4 regions of the Kocuria sp. KD4 genome follow, and region 4 is predicted to be linked to each of the others. Evidence: riboswitches for the same ligand, from Rfam matches in the RefSeq annotation. Region 4 holds a riboswitch; each other region holds the start of a gene.
The links. A riboswitch is a leader RNA that binds a small molecule or an ion and turns the genes downstream of it on or off. The one in region 4 is predicted to bind S-adenosylmethionine.
Positions count from the first base shown of each region.

Region 1: another riboswitch for S-adenosylmethionine. It lies ahead of HBK84_RS08605 (MetQ/NlpA family ABC transporter substrate-binding protein); the one in region 4 lies ahead of HBK84_RS11280 (methylenetetrahydrofolate reductase).
Region 2: another riboswitch for S-adenosylmethionine. It lies ahead of HBK84_RS01430 (LLM class flavin-dependent oxidoreductase); the one in region 4 lies ahead of HBK84_RS11280 (methylenetetrahydrofolate reductase).
Region 3: another riboswitch for S-adenosylmethionine. It lies ahead of HBK84_RS01390 (O-acetylhomoserine aminocarboxypropyltransferase/cysteine synthase family protein); the one in region 4 lies ahead of HBK84_RS11280 (methylenetetrahydrofolate reductase).

Region 1 is NZ_CP050449.1:1,915,250-1,918,438, reverse strand. It holds gene HBK84_RS08615 (GlsB/YeaQ/YmgE family stress response membrane protein) at 1-12, shown strand, start outside; gene dxr (1-deoxy-D-xylulose-5-phosphate reductoisomerase) at 175-1,434, shown strand; SAM riboswitch class IV at 1,488-1,602, shown strand; gene HBK84_RS08605 (MetQ/NlpA family ABC transporter substrate-binding protein) at 1,698-2,582, shown strand; gene HBK84_RS08600 (methionine ABC transporter ATP-binding protein) at 2,579-3,189, shown strand, end outside.
Region 2 is NZ_CP050449.1:318,353-321,541, forward strand. It holds gene HBK84_RS01420 (aliphatic sulfonate ABC transporter substrate-binding protein) at 1-46, opposite strand, end outside; gene HBK84_RS01425 (ABC transporter ATP-binding protein) at 51-854, opposite strand; SAM riboswitch class I at 862-953, opposite strand; SAM riboswitch class IV at 1,082-1,196, shown strand; gene HBK84_RS01430 (LLM class flavin-dependent oxidoreductase) at 1,274-2,701, shown strand; gene HBK84_RS01435 (class I SAM-dependent methyltransferase) at 2,804-3,189, shown strand, end outside.
Region 3 is NZ_CP050449.1:310,116-313,304, reverse strand. It holds gene HBK84_RS01400 (succinate dehydrogenase cytochrome b subunit) at 1-811, shown strand, start outside; gene HBK84_RS01395 (succinate dehydrogenase/fumarate reductase iron-sulfur subunit) at 811-1,506, shown strand; SAM riboswitch class I at 1,877-1,974, shown strand; gene HBK84_RS01390 (O-acetylhomoserine aminocarboxypropyltransferase/cysteine synthase family protein) at 2,036-3,189, shown strand, end outside.
Region 4 is NZ_CP050449.1:2,521,118-2,524,306, forward strand. It holds gene HBK84_RS12710 (thermonuclease family protein) at 45-833, shown strand; gene HBK84_RS11275 (hypothetical protein) at 957-1,109, opposite strand; SAM riboswitch class IV at 1,276-1,392, shown strand; gene HBK84_RS11280 (methylenetetrahydrofolate reductase) at 1,437-2,426, shown strand; gene metE (5-methyltetrahydropteroyltriglutamate--homocysteine S-methyltransferase) at 2,624-3,189, shown strand, end outside.

The DNA.
Region 1 (3,189 bases), 610 kb from region 4:
CGCCGTCGCTGAATCACCCGCGGGTCCTGAACGGGACTTCCACACAAGGGCGTCACCTCCGGGTGGCGCCCTTGTCGTATCTCCCGTGTCGTGCGTCCGGAGTCGTGTGCTCGGTGTCGTGCGTGCGGGGTGCGGCGCTCACGCGATACTGGGGTCATGACTTCCTCCACCGGCATGACCCCCGATCTTGACTCCGCCACCCGGCAGGCCCCCCGGCGCCTCGTGATCCTGGGGTCCACGGGATCCATCGGGACGCAGGCGCTCGACGTCGTGTCCGAGGCCGCGGGGCTGCGCCGGCCCGTCTCGGATGCCACCCACGAGCCCTTCGAGGTCGTGGCGCTCGCCGCGGGCGCGGGTCACCTCGAGCTGCTCGCTCAGCAGGCCGTGACGTTCGGTGTCCGTGCGGTGGGCACGAGCGGTACGGCGGACGACGCCGCCCGGTTGCGTGAGCTGATCGCGGACCGGTCACGCGCGGCGTCGTCGGCGGCACCCGAGGTCCTGTACGGGCCGGACGCTGCAACCCGGATCGCGCAGTGGGAGGGTTCGGACCTCGTGTTGAACGGAATCACCGGGAGCATCGGGCTCGCACCCACCCTGGCGGCGCTGGGAGCGGGTCGGCGGGTGGCGCTCGCGAACAAGGAGTCCCTGATCGCGGGCGGTCCGCTCGTGTTGCGCGCCGCGGCGGACACGGGCCTCGAGGACGCGCTGATCCCCGTGGACTCCGAACACTCGGCGATCGCCCAGGCCCTGCGCTCCGGGACGGCCTCCGAGGTGCGCCGGCTCGTGCTCACGGCGTCCGGCGGACCGTTCCGCGGCATGACGCGCGAGCAGCTCACGCGCGTGACACCCGAACAGGCCCTGCAGCACCCCACGTGGGACATGGGGGTCATGGTCACCACGAACTCCGCGACCATGGTCAACAAGGCACTGGAGGTGCTCGAGGCGAGCCTACTGTTCGACGTCCCCCTGGACCGGATCGACGTCACGGTGCATCCGCAATCGGTCGTGCACTCCATGGTGGAGTTCGTGGACGGATCCACCCTGGCGCAGGCGTCCCCGCCGGACATGCGCCTGCCCATCGCGCTCGGAATCGGCTGGCCCCACCGCGTGACCGGTGCCGCCGCGGGGTGCGACTGGACCCGGGCCGCACAGTGGACGTTCGAACCGCTCGATTCGCAGGTGTTCCCCGCCGTGGAGCTCATGAAGCACGCGGGTTCGCGCGGCGGGACGTGGCCCGCGGTGTTCAACGCCGCCAACGAGCAGGCCGTGCACGCGTTCCACCGCGGGGCGCTCGGCTTCACGCAGATCGTGGACATGGTCGAGCGTGTGCTGGAGGATCACGACGGCGTCACGCGGCCCACCCTTGAGGACGTCCTGGGGGCGGAGGAGTGGGCCCGGGCCCGCGCGGACGAACGTATCGCCGGGATGGCATAGGGCCCTTCCGGCGGTCGTCGGCCCATGGCAGGGCCATGCTAGAATTCCGGGTGGATGACGAGATCCGGCGCGTAGCTCTGGCTGGCCGGACGGCAACCCTCTCCCGTAGCGGGGTGCCCCAGATGACCATCCGGTCGCGGTTGCAACAGATCACGGCAAGTGCGGTTCCCCGGAAATCAGCACGTACCCGTCCCTGTGCCCTCATCCAGGGGGGACTGTTCGCCCCGCGAGTCCCCGTCACAGACCCCTGGAAAGGCATGATCATGCGAACCAAGCGTTTGATTCCCGTCGTGTTGGCCACCACCCTGGGCCTCACCCTCACCGCGTGCGGCGGCGGCTCCGAAAACTCGGACCCGGCCGCGGACGGCAAGATCACCGTCGGGATCGTGGGCTCGACCCCTGTGCAGGAAGCGTTGAAGCAGGTCGCCGCGGACAACGACATCACGGTCGAGTACGTGGACTTCAGTGACTACAGCCAGCCGAACCCCGCTCTGAAGAGCGGTGACATCGACATGAACTGGTTCCAGCACATCGCGTACCTCGCCGATTACAACAACAACGCCGGGGACACCATCACTCCCGTGGGCTCCACGTCCATCTTCCCGCTGGGGCTGTACTCCAAGAGCGTGAAATCCGTGGGTGACTTCAAGCAGGGTGACGAGATCGCCGTGCCGAACGACTCGATCAACCTGTCCCGCGCCCTGAACCTCTTGCACCAGCAGGGTCTCGTGGAGTTCACCAAGGACACGATCGCCCCCACCGAGCAGGACATCGACACCGCCAAGTCCAAGGTCACGGTCCGCCCGGTCTCCGCCGAGCAGACCGTGCTGTCCATGGACTCCGTGGCCGCCTCCGTGGTCAACAACGACTTCCTGGACCGCGCGAACATCGATCCCAAGTCCGCGCTGGCTCAGGACGATCCCACCGCGGACAGCGCCAAGGTGTACGACAACCTCTTCGCCGCGACCGAGGCGAACGCGGACAACGAGACCCTGAAGAAGGTCGCGAGCTTCTACTACGACGACAAGGTCCAGGACGCGGAGAAGACCGAGACCAAGGGCACCGCGGTGCCCACCAAGGTGGATCAGCAGGAGCTCAAGGACTTGCTGGCCCGCTACTCGCAGGACCTCAAGGAGCAGACCAAGTGAGCCCGTCCGCCACGGCGGACACCCTGGTCAGTTTCCGGGACGTGAGCAAGGTCTTCGTCACGGGGTCCAAACGCCGCCCGCGCACCGTGACCGCGGTGGACTCCGTGGACCTGGACATCCGCCGCGGTGAGATCTTCGCGGTGATCGGCTACTCGGGGGCGGGCAAGTCCACCCTCGTGCGGCTGATCAACGGCCTGGAACCCATTTCGTCCGGGGCGCTCGAGGTCGCCGGTAACCGTGTGGACGGGCGCAGCGAATCCCAGCTGGCGCCCATCCGCCGCAAGATCGGGATGATCTTCCAGCAGTTCAACCTGTTCACGTCACGCACCGTGGCGGGCAACATCGATTACCCGCTCAAGCGTGCCGGGTGGAAGCCCGAGGAACGCAAGGCGCGGGTCGCGGAACTGTTGGAGTTCGTGGGCTTGACCGAGCGCGCCGGGAACTACCCCGAGCAGCTCTCGGGTGGTCAGAAGCAGCGCGTGGGGATCGCCCGCGCGCTCGCGAGCAATCCCGAACTGCTGCTCGCAGACGAGTCCACCTCGGCGTTGGACCCGGAGACCACCCAGGAGGTCCTGGGTCTGCTCAAGCGCGTCAACCGTGAGCTGGG
Region 2 (3,189 bases), 600 kb from region 4:
ACAGGCCGAGTGCCTGCAGTGCGCGGCGTCGGGACAACTGCGCCATGCGCTCAGCGCTCCACGCCGAGCAGGGCCAACAGGTGGGCGCGCAGCGCGGTGATCTCACTGTCCTCGCGGGAGCGCGGGCGGGCCAGCTCGGGGGAGATGATCTCGGCGATGGTCGCGGGGCCCGTGGCCGTTTCCCGCGCGAGCACCACCACGTGATCGGAGAGCACCAGGGCTTCCTCGACGTCGTGGGTGACCATGAGCACGGTCGTGGGATCGGCGCGGTGCACGTCCAGCAGCAGATCCTGCATCCTGATCCGGGTCAGGGCGTCCAGGGCCCCGAAGGGCTCGTCCAACAGCAGGACCCGCGGGTTCCGTGCCAGGGCCCGGGCGAGGGATGCGCGCTGTGCCATGCCCCCGGAGATCTCCGAGGGACGGTGATTCGCGTGGTGGGACAGGCCGACGAGCTCCAACAGCTGCGCCACCCGCCGCTTCCCCTCCTGGGCGGGAGTCCCGTGGGGCAGACCCAGTGCCACGTTGCGCGCCACGCTGCGCCACGGCAGCAACCGCGGTTCCTGGAAGCCGACGGCGCAGCGCGGGTCGATCTCGCGCACCACCGAGTCATCGATCCGGACTTCGCCCTCGCTCGCCGTGCCGAGCCCAGCCACCGCGCGTAGCAGGGTGGACTTGCCGCACCCCGAGGGGCCCAGGACGGAGACGATCTCGCCCGGACGCACCGTGAAGGTCACGTCCCTCAGGACCTCGTGGACATGCGCTCCGTGGTGTGCGGGGAAGGACTTGCCGACCCGGTCGAAGGTGACCGCCGCGGCGTCGACAGCGGAGTGCGGGCGCGTGAGGACATGACTCAATTCATCAACTCCATCGTTCCTGGCATTAGCACCTTGCCCGCGTGGGGCCGGTTGCTGCGACGTCAACGAGCCAGGTCTCTCAGCCGCTCCGGATGGGAACCCCACCATTGAACGGGCCGGGCGCCCGCGGGTGCAAATCGTGTGACGCGCCGGGGCGCCGTCGTGACGGCCCGTGACCCGGGGCGTTTCCGCGGACCGGTGATCCCCGTTAGGATCGGTGCCACAACGATCACGAGTTCCGACGTTCAGCCCTGGCTTGTCGGACGGCAACCCTCTCCCGTAGCGGGGTGCCCCAGGTGAGGATCGGGCCGCATGGCACACCGCATGCGGCAAGTACGGCGCCACACAAGCGCGCTGGACCCGCAAGGTAGGCCGCCGTAGGTGGTGCACGGGGCGCGGGTCGTGTTCCTGCTGAGGGGCTGACCGAGATGAGCAAACGGATTTCCGTCAACGCGTTCGACATGACCTGCGTGGATCACCAGAGCTTCGGGTTGTGGCGCCACCCGCGGTCCCGGGCCACCGAGTACAACACCATCGAGTACTGGACGGAGCTGGCCAAGCTGCTGGAGCGGGGCAAGTTCGACGCCCTGTTCCTTGCGGACGTGGTGGGCATCTACGACATCTACAAGAACTCCGCGGCTCCGGCCGTGCGTGACGGGGCCCAGGTCCCGGTCAACGACCCGTTCATGCAGGTCTCGGCCATGGCCGCCGTGACCGAGCACCTGGGCTTCGGCGTGACGAGCGCGGTGACCTACGAGCAGCCCTACACCCTGGCCCGCAAGTACGCCACACTGGATCACCTCACCAAGGGCCGCGTGGGATTCAACGTGGTGACCTCCTACCTTCCGTCCGCTGCGGAGAACCAGGGCCTGCCGCGCCAGATTGAGCACGATACGCGTTACGAGATCGCGGAGGAGTTCCTGGACGTGTGCTACAAGCTTTGGGAGGGCTCGTGGGAGGAGGACGCTGTGGTTCAGAACCGTGAGACGGGTGTCTACGCGGATCCCACCAAGGTCCATCCCATCCGGCACAGCGGGGAGCACTTCACGGTTCCCGGAGCGGGGCTCACGGCACCGTCCCCGCAGCGCACACCGCTGATCTTCCAGGCCGGCGCGTCCTCGCGCGGGCAGGCGTTCGCGGGTAAGCACGCGGAAGCCGTGTTCATCGGCGGGTTGCGCCCGGACCTCACGCGTTTCGTGACCGACAAGATCCGCGCCCGGGCCCAGGCCGAGGGTCGCAGCCGTGACGACGTCAAGATCTACGCGATGCTCTCCGTGGTCGTCGCGGACACGGACGAGGAGGCCCAGGAGAAGTACCGCGACTACCTGCAGTACGTGGACCTGGAGGCATCCCAGGCGATCATCGGCGGGTGGTCCGGCGTGGACCTGTCCCAGTTCGACGAGGACGAGGCCCTGAACTACATCAAGACCGACTCCATCCAGTCCTTCCTGACCCCGTTCACGCTGCAGTCCAAGGACAAGCAGTGGACGCGCGAGGAGATCGCCAAGCACTGCGCCCTGGGTGGGATGGGTGCGGTCCTCGTGGGCTCCGCGCAGACCGTCGCGGATCAGCTCGAGACCTGGGTGGACGAGGGCGGCCTGGACGGCATCAACCTGGCGTACCACGTGAGTCCCGGTTCCTTCGAGGACTTCGTGGAGTACGTGGTCCCCGAGTTGCAGAAGCGCGGGCGTTACCGCACCGAGTACGAGGGCAACACCCTGCGAGAGTCCCTCTACGGCGAGGGCCAGCCGCGGGTCAAGGACACCCACCCCGCCGCGAAGTACCGCGGCGCGTTCGTGGGCGAGCCCTCCGTCGCGGACACGCCGTCCCGCGAGTTGGTGGGCTGACACCTCCCTCCGACGACGACGCCGCTCGCGCTCGGTCCCGCAGGTCCGGCAGGGCGGCGTCGTCGTCGGCTTCCCCGCCCGTTGCCAGGGCGGGACCCCCGTGTGAGAGTGGAACGCGTGCAACCCGGCTACGACCACTTGGCGAACGACTACGACAGGGCTTTTCCCGCTCCCTTCCAGACGGCGCTCGAACGGCGCGCGGTGGAGGCCTTCGCGGATCACGTCATCGCGGCAGGGGTGCCCGGCCCCGTGGTGGATGTGGGGTGCGGCACGGGGCACGTCACGGCCGCGCTGTCCGAGCGGGGTCTGCACGTGGTGGGGGTGGACCCGTCCGAATCCATGCTGGGCATCGCGCGCGGATCTCACCCGGAGGTCACCTTCGAAGCCGGCGATGCGAATCCCACGTCGTGGGGTGGTGCGGTGGGGCCCGACCGCCGCGTGGCCGGCGTTCTTGCACGGTTCAGTCTCATCCACGTCCCACCCGCGCA
Region 3 (3,189 bases), 600 kb from region 4:
CATGGCCGCCTCGGGCACCGTGTTGAGCGTGTTCACTGTGGGGCACATGGCCGGGAACATGCAGGTCTACCTAGGCCGGGACCACTACAACGAATACGCCGAGTTCATTCGCACGGTGGGCGCGCCGGTGCTGCCCCGCAACTCCGTGCTGTGGGTCGTGCGTATCGGGTTGACCGGAAGTGCTGCGACCCACGTGTTGGCCGGAACCGAGCTCACGCTGCGGGCCATGAGCGCCGAGGGCCGCACGGTCGCTGATGCGCTCCGACCCATCACGTGGCGGGTGGGCGCCGCCGCTCAGAAGATACGGAACGGTTTCCCCACCGCGCCTGCCCCGAGCGGGACGCAACGGTACCGGAAAGCGGCGTTCGACGGAGCCTTCCTGGCCAGCCACTTCGACCGCCACGCGCCACGTCAGCGTCCCCGAGGCCGACGCCGCTCCGTCCCCCGAATCATCGCCCGCTCGATGCGCTCCACGGGCGCGGTGCTCGGACTGTTCACGGTGTACCACGTGCTGGACCTGACGGCGGGCGCCCGGCCTGCTGCTTCCGTAAGCCACACCCACGGTGACGCGTACGGCAACCTGGTGGCGAGCCTGTCCCGGCCGTCCGTGGCGGTGTTCTACACGGCCTCGATGGCCGCGCTCGCCGGACACATGATCCACGGCTTGCGGACCGCCGCGATGGACACCGGGGTGACCGGAACCGCGCGACGGGTACGACAGGTGGACACGATCGCTAAGGCCGTGGGCGGCGTCGTCGCCCTGGGGAACGTGAGCATTCCCGTGGCCGTACTGACCAAGGTGGTGCGCTGATGCTGTTGACCGTTCACGTGTGGCGCCAGGCGGGCGAGGACGAGCCCGGTGGCTTCGAGACCGCCCACCCCGTGCAGGCCCGCGAGGAGATGAGCGTGCTCGAATTGCTCGATGCCGTCAACGAGACGCTCGAGCGCCAGGGTGCAGAGCCGGTGAGCTTCGACGACGGCTGTCGCGAGGGCATCTGCGGTAAGTGCGGCGTGACCGTGGACGGCGTGGCCCACGGGCCGGAGAAGAACCGGGCCTCGTGCACTCAGTCGCTCAGGGCCTACCGGGACGGGGACGAGATCTTCATCGAGCCCCTGCGCGCGGGAGCGTTCCCGGTCAAGAAGGACCTGTCCGTGGACAAGAAGGCCCTGCGGCGCGTGGCCAAGGAGGCCAAGTTCCCGGTCGCGATGAAGGCATTGAACACCGCTGGGTGCATCAGCTGCGGCGCGTGCGTGGCCGCGTGCCCCAACGGCTCGGGCCAGCTCTACGTGGGCACGCTGCTCAAGGAACTGCCGCCGCTCGCCAAGACGCCCGAGGAACGCGACGAGCGCTCGAGCAAGGTGCTCGACGCCGCCGAGCACGAGTTCGGCCCGTGCTCCCTTCTGGGCGATTGCACGGAGGTCTGCCCGGCGGGGCTGCCACTCGAGAACCTCACCGCGGTGGCGCGGGAGAACCTGCGCCGGAAGGACCCCGAGAAGTACGGCTGAGTTCCGCCCCGAAGCCAGCGAGCTCACCAGCAGTCGGCGACCCCGCAGGCGGGAAGTTCACCGCTTTCACCGCGGGCCCCACCGACCGGGGGCCGAACCGCGGACGGGCGGGTCAGCCCTTGCGCCACCGGGGAAAGGGCAGCCGCAACGGCCCGGCGGGACGCGCGGTGGTGCGGGCCGCCGAGCGTGAGTCCTCGACCACCGTGGCATCCGAGATCCTGCGGGCCAGAGAACGCTGGAACCTGTTCTGTAGCGTGACCTTCGCGGCGGGGCACCCGTGGCGCGCGCCCTCTGAATCAATCGCACCCGCTTTCGGGTGGCTGCGATCCGCACGGTTTGGTCCGTCACCCACGCGCGCGACACAATAGACGCACCATCCCGAGCGGCCGAGAGACCTGGATCCATGACGCCGCAGCAACCCGCAGTGCTCGGCCAACTGCACGGTGCTACCGCCAGGACCGATGGAGTGCTGCGCGGCCCCGGGCAGCTGTCGGACGGGAGCCGTACCCGGCCGACGAGGAGGACATCCATGGCCGAGCACCAGTTCGGTTTCCGCACCCGCGCCCTGCACGCCGGCGGCACCCCGGACGCCGAGCACGGCGCCCGCTCCGTGCCCATCTACCAGACCAGCTCGTTCGTCTTCAAGGACGCCGACGACGCCGCCAACCTGTTCGCGCTGCAGAAGTACGGCAACATTTACTCGCGCATCGGCAACCCCACCGTGGCGGCCCTGGAAGAGCGCATCGCCTCCCTCGAGGGCGGGATCGGGGCGGTCGCCACGTCCTCCGGGATGGCCGCCGAGTTCATCACGTTCGCCGCGCTGTGTGGCCAGGGTGACCACGTGGTGGCCTCGTCCCAGCTCTACGGCGGAACGGTCACCCAGCTGGACGTGACCCTGCGTCGCTTCGGTGTGGAAACCACCTTCGTCCCCGGGACCGACCCGGCGGACTACAAGGCTGCGATCACCGAGCACACCAAGGCCGTGTACACCGAACTCGTGGCCAACCCGTCCGGCGAGATCGCCGATCTGGAGGGGCTCGCCGCGGTGGCCCGCGAGGCGGGTGTCCCGCTGATCGTGGACGCGACCCTCAACACCCCGTACCTGTGCCGCCCGTTCGAGCACGGCGCGGACATCGTGATCCACTCGATCACCAAGTTCCTGGGCGGGCACGGTAACACTCTGGGCGGCGTGGTGGTCGAATCCGGCCGCTTCGACTGGGGCAACGGGAAGTTCCCGGCCATGACCGAACCGGTTCCCTCGTACAACAACGTGACGTGGTGGGGGAACTTCGGTGAGTACGGATTCCTGACCAAGCTCCGTTCCGAGCAGCTGCGCGACATCGGGGCGTCCCTGACCCCGCAGGCCGCGTGGAACCTGCTGCAGGGTGTGGAGACCCTCCCCCAGCGCATGGACGCCCACGTGGCCAACGCGCAGGAGGTCGTGCAGTGGCTCGCCACGGATCCACGCATCTCCTACGTCAATTACGCGGGACTCGAGGACCACCCCCACCACGAACGCGCGCAGAAGTACCTGCCCCACGGCATCGGATCCGTCTTCGCCTTCGGTGTGGCTGGCACGGACGAGTTGAGCGGCCGTGAGGTGGGCGCCCGATTCATCGGGAGCCTGCAACTGGCCTCACACCTGGCCAACATCGGGGACGCCCGCACCCTCGTGCTGCACCC
Region 4 (3,189 bases):
CTTGTCTACACCATGCCGCACTGCGCACCACCCCGGACGACTCGGTGGCCACAGTGGAACGCGTGGTGGACGGGGACACCCTGGACGCCACGATCGCGGGGAAGTCCACGCGGGTGCGGCTGCTGAACATCAATACCCCGGAGGTCGCGCGGGACGGTCAGCCCGGCGAGTGCCTCGCGGACGAGGCCACGGCCAAGCTTGAGGACCTACTGCCCAAGGGATCCACGATCCACCTGGAATACGACGTGGAACGCACGGACCGCTACGGCCGCACCCTCGCCCGAGTGACCCGCGACGACGACGGGTTGAACGTCAACCAGGCACTCGTCAAGGCGGGCCTGGCAACGCCCATGACCGTGGGCGCCAACAGCACGTACCGGCGAGAGATGGACAGCGCGTACAACGTGGCCCAGGCCATGCAGGTCGGTTTCTTCGACCCGAAGCAGGACTGCGCGCCGCCGGGGGAATCCGCATCCCCCGACACCACAACTTCGAGCACCGCGAGCCCGAGCGCGACGCCGAGTCCCACCCCGTCCTCCACGTCCACTCCCACGCCGACGCTCGAGGCGCCTCCCGCGGTCGTGGAGGACGAGGTCGCCGTGGGCGATCCGGCACCCCAACCCAATCCCGCTCCGCAACCGAACTACAACTACAACCCCGCCCCCGCGCAGCCCGCGGCACCTCAGCTACCGGCCGCGCCCCGGGTACCTGCTGCCCCGCAGCTGCCGGCGGCACCCCACGTGCCCCCGGCTCCCGAGAGTGATGGCGGCTATCCCGGTTACACCGGCCCCCGGTGCTACGAACCGGGAGGAAAGGTCTGGCACCCGTGCTGAGTCGCTGATGACACGCCAAGGCGCGCCCACCCGGACGGTTGACCGGGTGGGCGTCCCTGCTTTTCGCCACGCTTTCGTCACGCGGGTGCACCGGCGAGCCGCCGGATGCACGGCGGCCCGGACTCAGGGTTCGTGACGACCGGGGTTGGCGGTCGCGCTGCGCAAGGGGGACGGCGTCGTCGTCGGAGCGGGTGCCTGCGAGGACGCGGACCCGCCCGCGGCCGGCGCCGCGGCTATCGAGCGCGAGACCCAGTTCTCGGGTCCCAACTCGGGCATCTTCATGTCCTGCACGTCGTGGGGCAGGATGACCACGGCAGGGCCCAGGTGCCCCCGTGCGGTCCATTCAGCCCGCTTGGGAAGACGAGCGCGGCGGGAGGCCGGCGGTTCCGTCATCGTTCGTGGGCCTCGTCACGAGGCTGTGCTACGCTCGCTCGTAACAAAGGATCATGAGTCCCGGTGCGAAGCTCTGGCTAACCGGGCGGCAACCCTCCAGCTGTAGTGGGGTGCCCCAGATGAGGATCCGGCCGCCGCGCAACCGCGTGGTCGGCAAGTACGGCGCTCGGAGCTCATCCTCCGGCGTCCTAACGCCGGAGGATTTTTTATATGCCCGCACCCCTCGCAGCGTCAGAACCCGCGCCCGTGACTGGCCCGCCCACGGGGACGTCCTGGCTGGTCCGGCGCCCGCGCCGCTCCACGCTTGTCTCGTTCGAAGTGTTCCCGCCGCGGCCCACCGCGGACCCGGACACTGTGTGGCGCAACATCGACGCCATGGCCCAGGCCGGGCCGGATTTCTTCTCGGTCACCCACGGTCACGCCGGCCATCACGGCGTCTCCCGCGAGGCGCTGCGCCACCTGCGCCGCACGACCAAGACCCCGGTCATGGCGCACTTCACGTGCGGTGGCACGGACCGCGCGGGTCTCGAGCGCGCCGTGGACCAGTTGCTGGACGACGGCGTTCGCGACCTCCTCGCGCTGCGCGGCGACCCGCCCCTGGGTACCGGGGAATGGCGGACCCCAGCGGGTGGCCTGGGCCGGGCCTCCCAACTGGTGGAGCTGATCCGGGACGTCGAACGACGTCGCTTCGGCACCGGGTTCCGCCCGGGTCAGCGACCGCTGTCCGTGTCGGTGGCGTGCTACCCGTCCCCCGCGCGAGGCCGCGACTTCGAGGCGGATCTCGCGTCCCTGTGGGACAAGCAGGAGGCCGGCGCGGACTACGCGATCACGCAGGTGCTCTACGAACCCGAGGACTACGCCACGTTCCTGGAACGCGCGCGCTCGGAGGGCATCCACATCCCCGTGGTCGCCGGGCTCATGCCGCTGAGCAACCCTCAAAGGTTGCAGCGCATGACCGAGATCACCGGGGTCCGGGTCCCGGAACGCCTCACCCGGTTCCTGCGCGCCGACACTCCCGAGGAACTGCGCCACCGAGGGGTCGCGGCCACCCTGTCCCTGATCGACGACCTCATGGATCTGGGCTGCGCCGGTTTCCACCTGTACACGTTCAACCGCCCCGAGGCGGCGCTGACCATCCTGGAGCACCTGCGGGTCCGGGATGCCGCACGCGAATACCGAGGCCGCAGCCCCGCGGCCTGACCTCCGCACCAGCCCCGGCCGACCCGTGAACCGATCGTGTTGGCTTCGACCGCCACATCCGGGCAGGCCGAAAACCGTTCGTAGCGGCACCACCCACGCTGACGTTCCCCTTACCCCGCCGCGCCGGAGCACACCCGTTGCCGCGGCTCATCACACCCCCTAACCGCCATACCCCACACCAGCTCCGAGGAGTTCCCATGAGCACCCAGCCCGTCCCGTTCCCCGCCGCCACGATCCTGGGCTACCCCCGCATCGGCCCCGACCGCGAGCTCAAGCGCGCACTCGAGTCCTATTGGAAGGACCCGCAACAGCACCCCGCCACCACCGTGCTGGACACCCTCGCCCGGTTGCGTGAGCGCACCGCCACGCGATTGTCCGAACTCGGCCTCACCACGGATCACGCGGTGCCGTCCGAGGGGTTCGCGGTGGACCACGTCCTGGACACGTCCCTGGCGCTAGGCGCGGTTCCCGCGCGGTTCATCGCGGACGGCTACGAGCCCGCCGCCCCGGACACGCCCCGCGGGATCGAGCTGATCACGGCGTTGTCCCGCGGCACCGATCGGTTGGAGCCGCTCGAGATGACCAAGTGGTTCGACACCAACTACCACTACTACGTACCCGAGATCGGCCCGGACACCCCGTTGCGTGCGAACCCCGAGAGCCTCGTGTCCCGCTACCGGACCACCCTCGGGACCACCGGGATCACCACCCGCCCGGTCCTCGTGGGCCCCGTGAGCCTGCTCTTGCTCTCACGCCCCGAGAC